One region of the Kocuria sp. WN036 genome, then DNA from elsewhere that is predicted to be linked to it. Evidence: predicted binding sites of a transcription regulator. Region 1 holds the regulator's gene; the other holds the start of a gene.

Evidence for each region. The regulator HrcA, encoded in region 1, represses chaperone genes, less so after heat shock. The targets are predictions, from matches to a motif close to TTNGCACTCGNNNNNNNCGAGTGCNAA.
Region 2: groL (chaperonin GroEL) is a predicted target of HrcA. The motif match lies at 1,888-1,914, and genes of this name have one in related genera.

Annotation. Positions count from the first base shown of each region.
Region 1 is NZ_NSKF01000016.1:5,882-11,621, forward strand. Features, by position in the region: gene lepA (translation elongation factor 4) at 1-174, shown strand, start outside; gene hemW (radical SAM family heme chaperone HemW) at 174-1,418, shown strand; gene CK505_RS10965 (DUF4870 domain-containing protein) at 1,513-1,977, opposite strand; gene CK505_RS10970 (DUF3097 domain-containing protein) at 2,133-2,996, opposite strand; gene hrcA (heat-inducible transcriptional repressor HrcA) at 3,171-4,178, shown strand; gene dnaJ (molecular chaperone DnaJ) at 4,251-5,402, shown strand; gene CK505_RS10985 (16S rRNA (uracil(1498)-N(3))-methyltransferase) at 5,399-5,740, shown strand, end outside.
Region 2 is NZ_NSKF01000011.1:45,414-51,153, forward strand. Features, by position in the region: gene CK505_RS08725 (SDR family oxidoreductase) at 1-548, shown strand, start outside; gene CK505_RS08730 (DUF3263 domain-containing protein) at 563-892, shown strand; gene CK505_RS08735 (hypothetical protein) at 889-1,107, shown strand; gene CK505_RS08740 (GNAT family N-acetyltransferase) at 1,235-1,834, shown strand; gene groL (chaperonin GroEL) at 2,085-3,716, shown strand; gene CK505_RS08750 (MgtC/SapB family protein) at 3,867-4,574, shown strand; gene CK505_RS08755 (RNase H family protein) at 4,635-5,657, shown strand; gene CK505_RS08760 (cell wall metabolism sensor histidine kinase WalK) at 5,667-5,740, opposite strand, start outside.

The DNA of each region.
Region 1 (5,740 bases):
GACGTGCTCTCCAAGTGCTACGGCGGCGACATCTCGCGCAAGCGCAAGCTGCTCGAGAAGCAGAAGGAGGGCAAGAAGCGGATGAAGATGGTCGGCCGGGTGGAGGTCCCCCAGGAGGCGTTCGTCGCGGCGCTGTCCTCCGACGAGTCCGGGGCGAAGGACAAGAAGAAGTAGTGGCCCCCGCCCAGCCGGAGGGCCTGCCGGGCCCGCTCGACGGACTGCTGCCGCCCTCCGCCGCGGTGGGCTCCGCCGACCGCACGCTCAGCCTCTACGTGCACGTGCCGTTCTGCGCGGTCCGGTGCGGCTACTGCGACTTCAACACCTACACGGCCGTGGAGCTCGGGGCGGGGGTGTCCCAGGACGCCTACGCCGGGGACGCCGCGGCGGAGGTCCGCTGGGCGCGCCGGGTGCTGGAGGACTCCGGGGTGGCCCCCCGCCCGCTGCACAGCGTGTTCTTCGGCGGCGGCACCCCCACGCTGCTGCCCGCCGAGGACCTCGCCGCGGTCCTGGCGCAGGCCGCGGAGAGCTTCGGGCTCGCGGCGGGCGCGGAGGTGACCACCGAGGCCAACCCGGACTCCGTGACGCCGGAGTCCCTCGCGGTGCTCGCGGCGGCGGGGGTGACCCGGGTGTCCTTCGGGATGCAGTCGGCCGTCCCGCACGTGCTCGCCGTCCTGGACCGCACGCACGACCCGGACAACGTGCCGCGGGCCGTGCGGTGGGCGCGCGAGGCCGGCCTGGGCGTCAGCGTGGACCTCATCTACGGCACCCCGGGGGAGTCCCTGGCCGACTGGGAGCACTCGGTGCGCACGGCGGTGGGCTACGAGCCCGACCACGTCTCCGCGTACTCGCTGATCATCGAGCACGGCACGAAGCTCGCGGCGCGGATGCGGCGCGGGGAGGTCCCGCCGATCGACGAGGACGACCAGGCCGACAAGTACGAACTCGCGGACCGGATCCTCGCCGAGGCCGGCTTCGAGTGGTACGAGGTGAGCAACTGGGCCCGGCCCGCCGAGGGCGCGGACGCCGGCGCCCACCGCAGCCGGCACAACCTCGCCTACTGGCGCAACCAGGACTGGTGGGGGATCGGGCCCGGGGCGCACTCGCACGTGGGCGGGACGCGCTGGTGGAACCTCAAGCACCCCGTGCCCTACACGAACCGGGTGCGCGCCGGGCAGTCGCCGGCGGCCGGGCGCGAGATCCTCGACGCCGACACCCGCCACCTCGAGCGGGTGATGCTGGAGGCCAGGATCCGCGACGGCCTGCCCACGACCGCCCTGGCCGGCGGCGGGCGGACCGCGGTGGCCGGGCTGATCGCGGACGGGCTGGTGGAGCCCGCGGCGGCGCTGCGCGGCTCGCTGGTGCTGACCCTGCGGGGCCGGCTTCTCGGCGACGCCGTGGTGCGGCGGCTGCTCGCCTGACGGGGGCACCCCGGCCGGGGCGCCCGCACGCGGAACGGACGCACCCGTCGGGAACGGATGCGTCCGTCAGGGACGTCCCCGGCGCGGACCGGGATCAGCCGCGCGCGGCGCGCCCCCGGGACCGCTCGCGGAAGCGCTCGACGAGCCGGTCGTAGAGCCGGGTGTTGAAGCGGTAGAGGTGCGGTTCGCCGCGGTTGACCCGGACCCCGCCGATCAGGGAGCCGACGGCGAGCAGCAGCCACGCGGCGGCGGCGGCGAGCGCGAAGAACCAGCCGATGAACGGCACCGGGGCGAGCAGGATCCCGGTGACCACCACCAGGGTCGGCAGCAGCGTGAAGTTCATGGCCTCCATCGACTCCTGCTCCGTGAACGGGCCGCGCCCGCGGAAGACGCGGTGGACGAGGAACGAGGGGAGGAAGCCGATGACGCCGCCGAAGTGCGCCAGGGTCGCCCACTGGTGGTCCTCGGTGACGGTCAGCGGCTGGGCCACGGGGGAGAGGCCCTCGAACGGGGCCCCGGCGTTGTCGCGGCTCGGTCGGGGGTCGGTCTGCACGGGCACGGATGTCCTTCGGCGGTGGGACCGCGGCGGGGCCGCGGACGGTGGGTGGGACACGACCATCCTACCGAGCGGCCCGGAGGGCGGAGGATCCGCCCCGCGCACGTGTGCCTTTGTGACGATCTGCTGGGCGTTGCCCGTGCACGCGGGGCGCCGGGTCAGGCCCCGGGGGCGGTGAGGAAGTCGATGAGCTCCTCGACCCGGCCCAGCAGGGACGGCTCGAGGTCGGCGTAGCTGTCCACGCGGGACAGGATGTGCTGCCAGGCCCGGCCGAGGTCGCCGGGGGTGCGGTGCGGCCACCCGAGGGCGGCGGCGGTGCCGGTCTTCCAGTCCGTGCCCCGCGGGACCACGGGCCAGGCGTCGATGCCGAGGGTGCGCGGCCTGACCGCCTGCCAGATGTCGACGTACGGGTGGCCCAGCACCAGGACGTTGCCCGCGGCGCCGGGCAGGCGCATGGTCTCCGCGGCGATCCTCGACTCCTTGGAGCCGGCCACGAGGTGGTCGACGAGGATGCCGAGCCGCCGCCCGGGGCCCGGCCCGAACTCCCGCACGGCGGCGGGCAGGTCGTCGATGCCGTGCAGCGGCTCCACGACGATGCCCTCGACCGCCAGGTCGTGGCCCCACACCTTGGCCACCAGCTCGGCGTCGTGGTAGCCCTCGACCCACACCCGGGAGGCCTTCGCGGTGCTCGCGCGCAGCCCCTCGACGGCCACGGAGCCCGAGCGCGTGCGGGAGGGCTTGCGCGCCGCGGGGGCTCGGCGGGGCTCGACGACGACCACGGGCTCGCCCTCGAGCAGGAACCCCGGTCCCAGGGGGAACGCCTTGACCCGCCCCCTCCGGTCCTCGAGCCCCAGCACGCGCATCCCGCCGATGGTCTCCAGGGACACGACCGCGCCGACCCAGCCGGTCGTGACGTCCTCCAGGAGCATCCCCGGGGCGACCGGGACCTCCGCGGAGACCGGCCGGCGGCGGGCGAGGGCGTCGTCGTCGAGGCTGCGCGGCCCCCAGCCGTGGTGGCTCATGGTCGTCCTCCCGGGTCGCGGTGCCGCGCGTCCGGCGCGGATCAGCCGGAAGCGTACCAAACCGCGGGGGCGACCGGCCGTCGGACACGGGGGCTACACTGGACGCCGTTGGCACTGTGGCCACCCGAGTGCCAGGGCATCTTCGGGGGCGTGGACGAACCGGGGAGGAGCGACGTGAACCATCCGAGACGACTGCAGATCCTGCAGGCCATCGTGGAGGACTACGTGCACTTCCGCGAGCCGGTCGGCTCCAAGGCCCTCGTGGACCGGCACCGGCTCGGCGTCTCCTCGGCCACCGTGCGCAACGACATGGCCGCGCTCGAGGAGGAGGGCCTGATCACGGCCCCCCACACGAGCTCGGGCCGGATCCCCACGGACAAGGGCTACCGCACGTTCGTCGACCAGATCGCGGCCGTCAAGCCGCTCTCGGGCCCGGAACGGCGGGCCATCCAGCGGCTGCTGGACGACGCCGCGGACATCGACGACGTCATGGAGCGCACCGTGCGGCTGCTCGCGCAGCTCACCCAGCAGGTCGCGGTCGTGCAGTACCCGCACGCCTCCGGGGTCACCGTGCGCCACGTCGAGGTCGTGGACCTCGGCGCCGGCCGGGTGCTCGTGGTGCTCATCCCCACCAACGGCCGGGTGGCGCAGCGCGTCGCCGTGCTGCGGGCCCCGCTCGAGGAGTCCCAGCTGCTCGAGCTGCGCGCCCGGGTGCTGGCCGCCGTGGTCGGGCGCTCCCTGACCGCGGTGCCGGACGCCCTCGCCGTGATGACCGCGGCCACCGCCCCGCCGCTGCAGCCGGCCGCCGCCGCCGTGGCGGAGGCCGTCGGCGCCCTCGCGGCGGGCGGGGCCGAGCACCGCATGGTCATGGCCGGCACCGCCAACCTCGCCCGCTCCACCGGGGACTTCCACCTGAGCATCGGCCCGGTCCTCGAGGCCCTCGAGGAGCAGGTGGTGATGCTCCGGCTGCTCTCCGAGATGGAGCAGGACGCCCGCGGGGTGGCCGTGCGGATCGGCACGGAGAACGCCGAGGGCCCCCTGTCCGAGGCCGCCGTCGTCGCCACCGGCTACGGGCCGCAGTCCAAGGTGGGGGTCGTGGGCCCCATGCGCATGGACTACCCGTCCACGATGGCCGCCGTGCGCGCCGTCGCCCGCTACCTCTCCCGTATCCTCGGGGGCTGAGCCCCCACGGGCCCCGTCCCCCGGGGCCCACCAGCGAAACCCACCACAGACCTCTCGACAGAACGGACCACGGTGAGCGATCACTACGAGACCCTGGGCGTGTCCCGGGACGCCAGCCAGGAAGAGATCAAGAAGGCCTACCGCAAGAAGGCCCGCCGGCTGCACCCCGACGTCAACCCCGGCCCGGAGGCCGCCGAGGACTTCAAGCGCCTCTCCCACGCCAACGACGTCCTCTCCGACCCCGAGAAGCGGCGCGTCTACGACGCGACCGGCAACGAGAACGGCACCGACACCGGCTTCGGCGGGGGCTTCCCCGGCACGGGGTTCGGCTTCGCCGACATCTTCGACACCTTCTTCCAGGGCGCCGGCGGCGCCGGCTCCGGCCGGCGCGGACCCGCCTCCCGCACCCGCCAGGGCCAGGACGCCCTGATCAACGTCCGGGTCACCCTCCGGGACGCGGTCTTCGGCACGGAGAAGAAGATCACCGTGGACACCGCCGTGGTCTGCCCCACCTGCGACGGCACCTGCTGCCAGGCGGGCACCCAGCCCGAGACCTGCGACGTCTGCCACGGATCCGGCCAGGTGCAGCGCCAGGTCCAGTCGATCCTCGGCACCGTGGTCACGGCGGCGCCGTGCGCCACCTGCCAGGGCTTCGGCACCGTCATCAAGCACCCGTGCCACGAGTGCTACGGCGAGGGCCGCGTGCGCGACCGCCGCCCGCTGACCGTCAAGATCCCCGCCGGCGTCTCGACCGGCAACCGGATCCGCCTCTCGGGGCAGGGCGAGGCCGGCACAGCCGGCGGGCCGAACGGCGACCTCTACGTCGAGCTCAAGGTCGATCCCGACCCCACGTTCGAGCGCCAGGGCGACGACCTGCACGCCCGCGTCCGGGTGCCCATGACCTCCGCGGCCCTCGGCACCACCGTGACCCTCGAGACCTTCGACGGCGAGCGCGAGGTGCCCGTCGCCCCCGGCACGCAGACCGGCCACACCGTCACCCTGCACGAGCTCGGGGCCACCCGGCTGCGCGGCGGCGGCCGGGGCGAGCTGTTCGTCCACCTCGAGGTCGAGACCCCCACGGCGCTCGACGACGAGCAGCGCGAGCTGCTCGAGCAGCTGTCCCGGCTGCGCGGCGAGGACCAGTCCACCGGCACCACCCTGAACTCCCCGGCCGGCTCCGGCGGCTTCTTCTCCCGGCTCAAGGACCGGTTCTCCGACCTGTGAGCCTGCCGGTCTTCAAGGTCGAGCCGGGCCGGCTCGCCGGTCTCGGCCCCGGGGCGGCGCTCACCGTCACCGGCCCGGAGGCCCGGCACGCCGTCACCGTGCGCCGGCTCGCGCCCGGTGAGCGGCTCGAGCTCGTCGACGGCGCGGGGACCCGGGCCACCGGGGAGCTGCGCGCGGGGGACCGGGACAGCATGGAGGTCGGCGTGGTCTCGGTGACCACCGAGCCCGCCCGCACGCCCCGGCTGGTCCTCGCCCAGGCCCTCGCGAAGGGCGACCGGGACCTGCTGGCCGTGGAGACGGCCACCGAGCTGGGCGTCGACGCCGTGGTGCCCTGGCAG
Region 2 (5,740 bases), on a different contig from region 1:
TCACCGTCCGCGCCGCCGACCTGACCGACGTCGCGGCCCTGCCGTCCGTGGTGGCCGGCCTGGACCGGGTCGACGTCCTGGTGCACTCGGCGGCCGTGGCCGGGCGCACCACGGTGGAGGCCGCCTCCGTGGCGGACTGGCGGGCCCAGCTCGAGCTCAACGTGGTGGTCCCCGCGGAGCTGACCCGGCTCCTGCTGCCGGCCCTGCGAGCGGCCCGGGGGAAGGTCGTGTTCCTCAACTCCGGCTCGGGGCTCAACGCCCGCGCCGGGGACGCCGTCTACGCGGCCTCGAAGTTCGCCCTGCGCGCGCTCGCCGACTCGCTCCGCCAGGAGGTCGAGGCCGACGGCGTCGTGGTCAGCTCGGTGCACCCCGGCCCGGTCGACACGCAGATGCAGCGGGACATCCAGGCGGGCCTGGGCCACGAGTACGTCCCGGAGCGCTACCTCCGGCCGGAGTCCGTGGCCGCGGCGGTGCGCGCCGTCGTGGACGCGGGCGAGGACGCGCAGCTGACCACCCTCTCCCTGCGGCCGCGGGCCGAGTCGCGGTGACCGGCGAGGACGCGATGCCCGACGACGCGGTGCCCGCGGACGCCCGGGCCGACGACGCCGCCGTTCCCGGCGCGGAGCCGGTGCCCGATGGGGAGGCCGCCCCCGGCCGGGAAGAGCCCGGGGAGGGGGCCGGTCTGGACGCCGTGGACCGCGAGATCCTGTCGCTCGAGAACCTGCAGTGGAAGTACCAGGGGGCGAAGGAGATGGAGATCCGCCGCCGCCTGAACCTCTCGCCCACCCACTACTACCAGCGGCTCAACGTCCTGATCGACACCCGCGCCGCCCTCGAGCACGACCCGATGCTCGTGGCCAGGTTGCGCCGGCAGCGAGGAGACCACGGATGACCCAGTACCCGCACGACGAGTTCGACGACGTCCCCGAGGACGGGCCCCGCCAGGGCGCCCACCGCGGTGTCCGGCCGACCGTCCGCGTGGGCGCCCGGGAGCTCACCGCCATCGTCCTGGCCGGGGTGCTGACCCTCGGCGTCGGGGTGTTCTCGTTCCTCAACGCCCCGGGCGAGGCCGCCCCGGCGCCGGGCGCCACGTCCACGGGGTCCTGAGCCGGCCCGGTCCTCGAGGCGTCCCCCATCGGGCACCGGTCCCGGAGCCCGACCGCTCCGACGCCGTTCACCACGACGTCGTCCACCACGACGTCGTCCACCCCTGACGCCACCGGAAGGAACCACCGTGCAGATCGAAGGAAGCCGCGTCCGCGTGCGCGACTGGACCGAGGAGGACCTCGTCGACTACGAGGCGTGGATCATGCCGCCCGCCGGCGGCGGCGAGCACGAGTGGCAGCGCACGGACGGCCCGTTCTACCCGAACTTCACCGCCGAGGGCGCCCAGCGCTGGCTCGGCACCCTCCGGGAGCACGTGACGGCCGGGGACTGGCCGGATCCGCGCGAGACGATGGTGATCGCCGACGCCGCCGACGACCGGTTCATCGGGCAGGTGTCCTGGTACTGGTCGGAGAAGCCCACCGAGGACCCCGGTGACGGCACGCACCTGCTGCCGCTGCGCTCCCTGGGCATCACCGTGTACTCCCCGGAGCACTGGAGCGGCGGCTACGGCACCGAGGCGATGCGCCTGTGGATCGACTACCTCTTCGCCCACTCCGACTCCCACCGCCTCGACCTGGAGACGTGGAGCGGCAACGCGGGCATGTGCCGCGTGGCGGTGAAGCTGGGCTTCACCGAGGAGGCCAGGATCCGCCGGGCCCGCAGGGTCGGCGGCGAGTACTACGACCGGATGGTCTACGGCGTCCTGCGCGAGGAGTGGCAGGGCTGAGCGGAATCGGCTCAGGGGTTTGCACTCTCCGGGGACGAGTGCCAAGATTGCGATTAGCACTCAGTCGTGTGGACTGCTAATGGCTCGGTCCCCGGCCCGACCCGGGCAGCCACCGGCACAGGAGTGACACCTCAACCACCACGGTGAGGTGCCGCACGGCGTCGGGAAGAGTCCGCCGTCGTGCGCGCCGTCCGTCGCGGGCACCGTGGAGGTCGACCGTTTGTCTACCGTCCAGGAGGGACGAAGTCACATGGCAAAGATGATTGCTTTCGACGAAGAGGCACGCCGCGGACTCGAGCGGGGCCTGAACACCCTGGCCGACGCCGTCAAGGTCACCCTCGGCCCGCGCGGCCGCAACGTGGTCCTCGAGAAGGCCTGGGGCGCCCCCACGATCACCAACGACGGCGTGTCCATCGCCAAGGAGATCGAGCTCGACGAGCCGTTCGAGAAGATCGGCGCCGAGCTCGTCAAGGAGGTCGCCAAGAAGACCGACGACATCGCCGGCGACGGCACCACCACCGCCACCGTGCTCGCCCAGGCGCTCGTCAAGGAGGGCCTGCGCAACGTGGCCGCCGGCGCCGACCCGCTGAGCCTCAAGCGCGGCATCGAGAAGGCCGTCGCCGCGGTCACCGAGGAGCTGCTGGCCTCCGCCAAGGAGGTCGAGACCGAGGAGCAGATCGCCGCCACGGCGTCGATCTCCGCCGGCGACCCCGAGATCGGCCGCCTCATCGCCCAGGCGATGGAGAAGGTCGGCAAGGAGGGCGTGATCACGGTCGAGGAGTCCAACACCTTCGGGCTGGACCTCGAGCTGACCGAGGGCATGCGCTTCGACAAGGGCTACCTCTCGGGCTACTTCGTCACCGACGCCGATCGCCAGGAGGCCGTCCTCGAGGATCCCTACATCCTCGTGGTCAACTCCAAGATCTCCGCGGTCAAGGACCTGGTCCCCGTGCTCGAGAAGGTCATGCAGGCCGGCAAGCCGCTGCTGATCATCGCCGAGGACGTCGAGGGCGAGGCCCTGGCGCTGCTGGTGCTAAACAAGATGCGCGGCTCCATCAAGTCCGTGGCCGTCAAGGCCCCCGGCTTCGGCGACCGCCGCAAGGCGCAGCTGGCCGACATCGCCATCCTCACCGGTGGCCAGGTCATCACCGAGGAGGTCGGGCTCTCCCTCGAGACCGCCACCGTGGACCTGCTGGGCCAGGCCCGCAAGGTCGTCGTGACGAAGGACGAGACCACCATCGTCGACGGCGCCGGCACCGCCGAGGAGATCGAGGGCCGCGTGGCCCAGATCCGCGCCGAGATCAACAACTCGGACTCGGACTACGACCGCGAGAAGCTGCAGGAGCGCCTGGCCAAGCTGGCCGGCGGCGTGGCCGTCCTCAAGGCCGGTGCCGCCACCGAGGTCGAGCTCAAGGAGCGCAAGCACCGCATCGAGGACGCCGTGCGCAACGCCAAGGCCGCCGTGGAGGAGGGCATCGTCGCCGGCGGCGGCGTGGCCCTGATCCAGGCCGGCCAGAAGGCGTTCGACAAGCTGCAGCTCACCGGCGACGAGGCCACCGGCGCGAACATCGTGAAGGTCGCCATCGACGCCCCGCTGAAGCAGATCGCGATCAACTCCGGCCTCGAGGCCGGCGTGGTCGTGGACAAGGTCCGCGGTCTGGCCCAGGGCCACGGCCTCAACGCCGCCACCGGCGAGTACGAGGACCTGATGGCCGCCGGCATCAACGACCCGGTCAAGGTGACCCGGTCCGCGCTGCAGAACGCGGCGTCCATCGCCGGGCTGTTCCTCACCACCGAGGCCGTCGTCGCCGACAAGCCGGAGCCCGCGGGCGCCGGCGCCGGTGCCGACGACGGCATGGGCGGCATGGGCGGCATGATGTGATCGACGGCTGACCCGTCGAGCGTGCCCAGCACGCATCCGGCACGGGCCGGGCACCTCGCGGAGGTGCCCGGCCCGTCGTCGTCCCGCACCTGGTGCCGCAGGGCCGGAAGTGGTGTTCAATCGTGAGCACCAGCTGCCGGAGGAGGTGCCGTGGACGTCGTCGTGTGGGACGCGGTCCCCGTCCAGGTCTCGCTCGTGCTGATCGCCTTCGGGCTCACCTCGCTGGTGGGCCTCGAACGGCGGCTGCGGCGCAAGAGCGCCGGACTGCGCACGCACGCCCTGGTCGGCACCGGGTCGGCGGTGTTCACCCTCGTGTCCGCCTACGGCTTCGGTGTCCTGCCCGGCATCGACGCCGGTCCCGACCCCTCCCGCGTGGCGGCCCAGATCATCACGGGCATCGGCTTCCTGGGCGCGGGCGTGATCTTCACGAACCGGGACGTGGTGCACGGCCTGACGACGGCCGCGAGCATCTGGCTCTCCGCGGCCATCGGGATGGCCTGCGGGGCCGGGCTCGTGCCGCTCGCCGTCGTCGCCACGGGCCTGCACTTCGTCTCCGCGATCCTGCTGACCCCGCTCTCCCGCCGCCTGCCCGGGATGGTGGCCCCGCAGGGACTCCGGCTGCGCTACGAGGACGGGCACGGCGTGCTGCGGGAGGTCCTGACGGTGGTCGACGAGCTGCAGCTGAGCGCCTCCGTGGTCTCGAGCCGGACGGTCGAGGGGTCCGAGGGCACCGAGGTGGAGCTGCTCCTGCGGCTCGAGGGCAAGACGGACCTGCGCACGGCGGCCGTGCAGCTGTCGAGGGTCGCCGGGGTGCGCGACGTCGCCCAGCAGCAGCTCGATCAGGAGCCCGGCGACTGAGCCGGGGGCGCACAGGACCCGTGGCGCACGGCGTCCGGGCGCCGTGAAAAGATGAGTGCCATGACGATCACTGCTGCCGCCGACGGCTCCGCGCTGGGCAATCCCGGTCCCGCGGGATGGGCCTGGTACATCGACGACAACACCTGGCGGGCCGGCGGGTGGCCGCACGGCACCAACAACATGGGCGAGCTCAAGGCCGTCCTGGACCTGCTCGAGGCCACGGCCCACCGCCCCGACGAGCCCCTGCGGGTGCTGTGCGACAGCCAGTACGTCATCAACTCGATCACGAAGTGGATGCCCGGCTGGAAGAAGAAGGGCTGGAAGAAGAGGGACGGCAAGCCCGTCCTCAACGTGGAGCTCATGAAGGCCCTGGACGCCGCGATGGCGGGCCGCGACGTGCGCTTCGAGTGGGTCAAGGGCCACGCCGGCCACGAGCTCAACGAGGCCGCCGACGTCCGTGCCCGGGCCGTGGCCACCGCGTTCCAGACCGGTCGCCCCGCGCCCGAGGGACCCGGGTTCGACGGCGCCGCCCGGCACCCGGACGGAGCGGGCACCCGGACCTCGGCCCGGGAGCTGCTGGACGCCCCGGAGCCGGTGGACGCCGCGCCGCTGGTGGAGGCCCCAGGGCCGGGGGAGGACACGGATCCCGGCGCGTTCGAGGACCGGCACGACCCCGATCTGCTGAGCGAGCTGCTCGCCCACGAGGAGGAGCTCGCCCGCGGCCGCACGGCGGGGGAGACCGTCCAGGAACTCGAGCGGGACCTGCTCCGCCCGGAGGTCAGGGCGGACCCGGGCCGGCTGGGCCAGCTGCTGCACGAGGCCTTCGCCGAGGTCGGTGCCTCGGGGTCGTGGCGCTCCCGGGCGGACGTCCTCGACCGGCTGCCCCGCGAACCCGGGCTCGGCGCGGTGGACGTGCACGTGCTGGAGGCCACCGAGCTCGGCCCCGCGGCCGTGCACCTTGTCTACCGGCTCACGGCGGGGGACCGCACGAGCCTGCGCAGCTCCCTGTGGGTCCGGGAGGACTCCCGCAACGAGCTGGGGCCCTGGCAGCTGCGCTTCCACCAGGGCACCGACGAGTCCTGACGGGCCCGCTCACACCTCCGGGGCGTCGTCGGCGGGCTCGATGCCCGGCACGCGCACGGTCATCGTCGCCCCGCCGCCGGGGG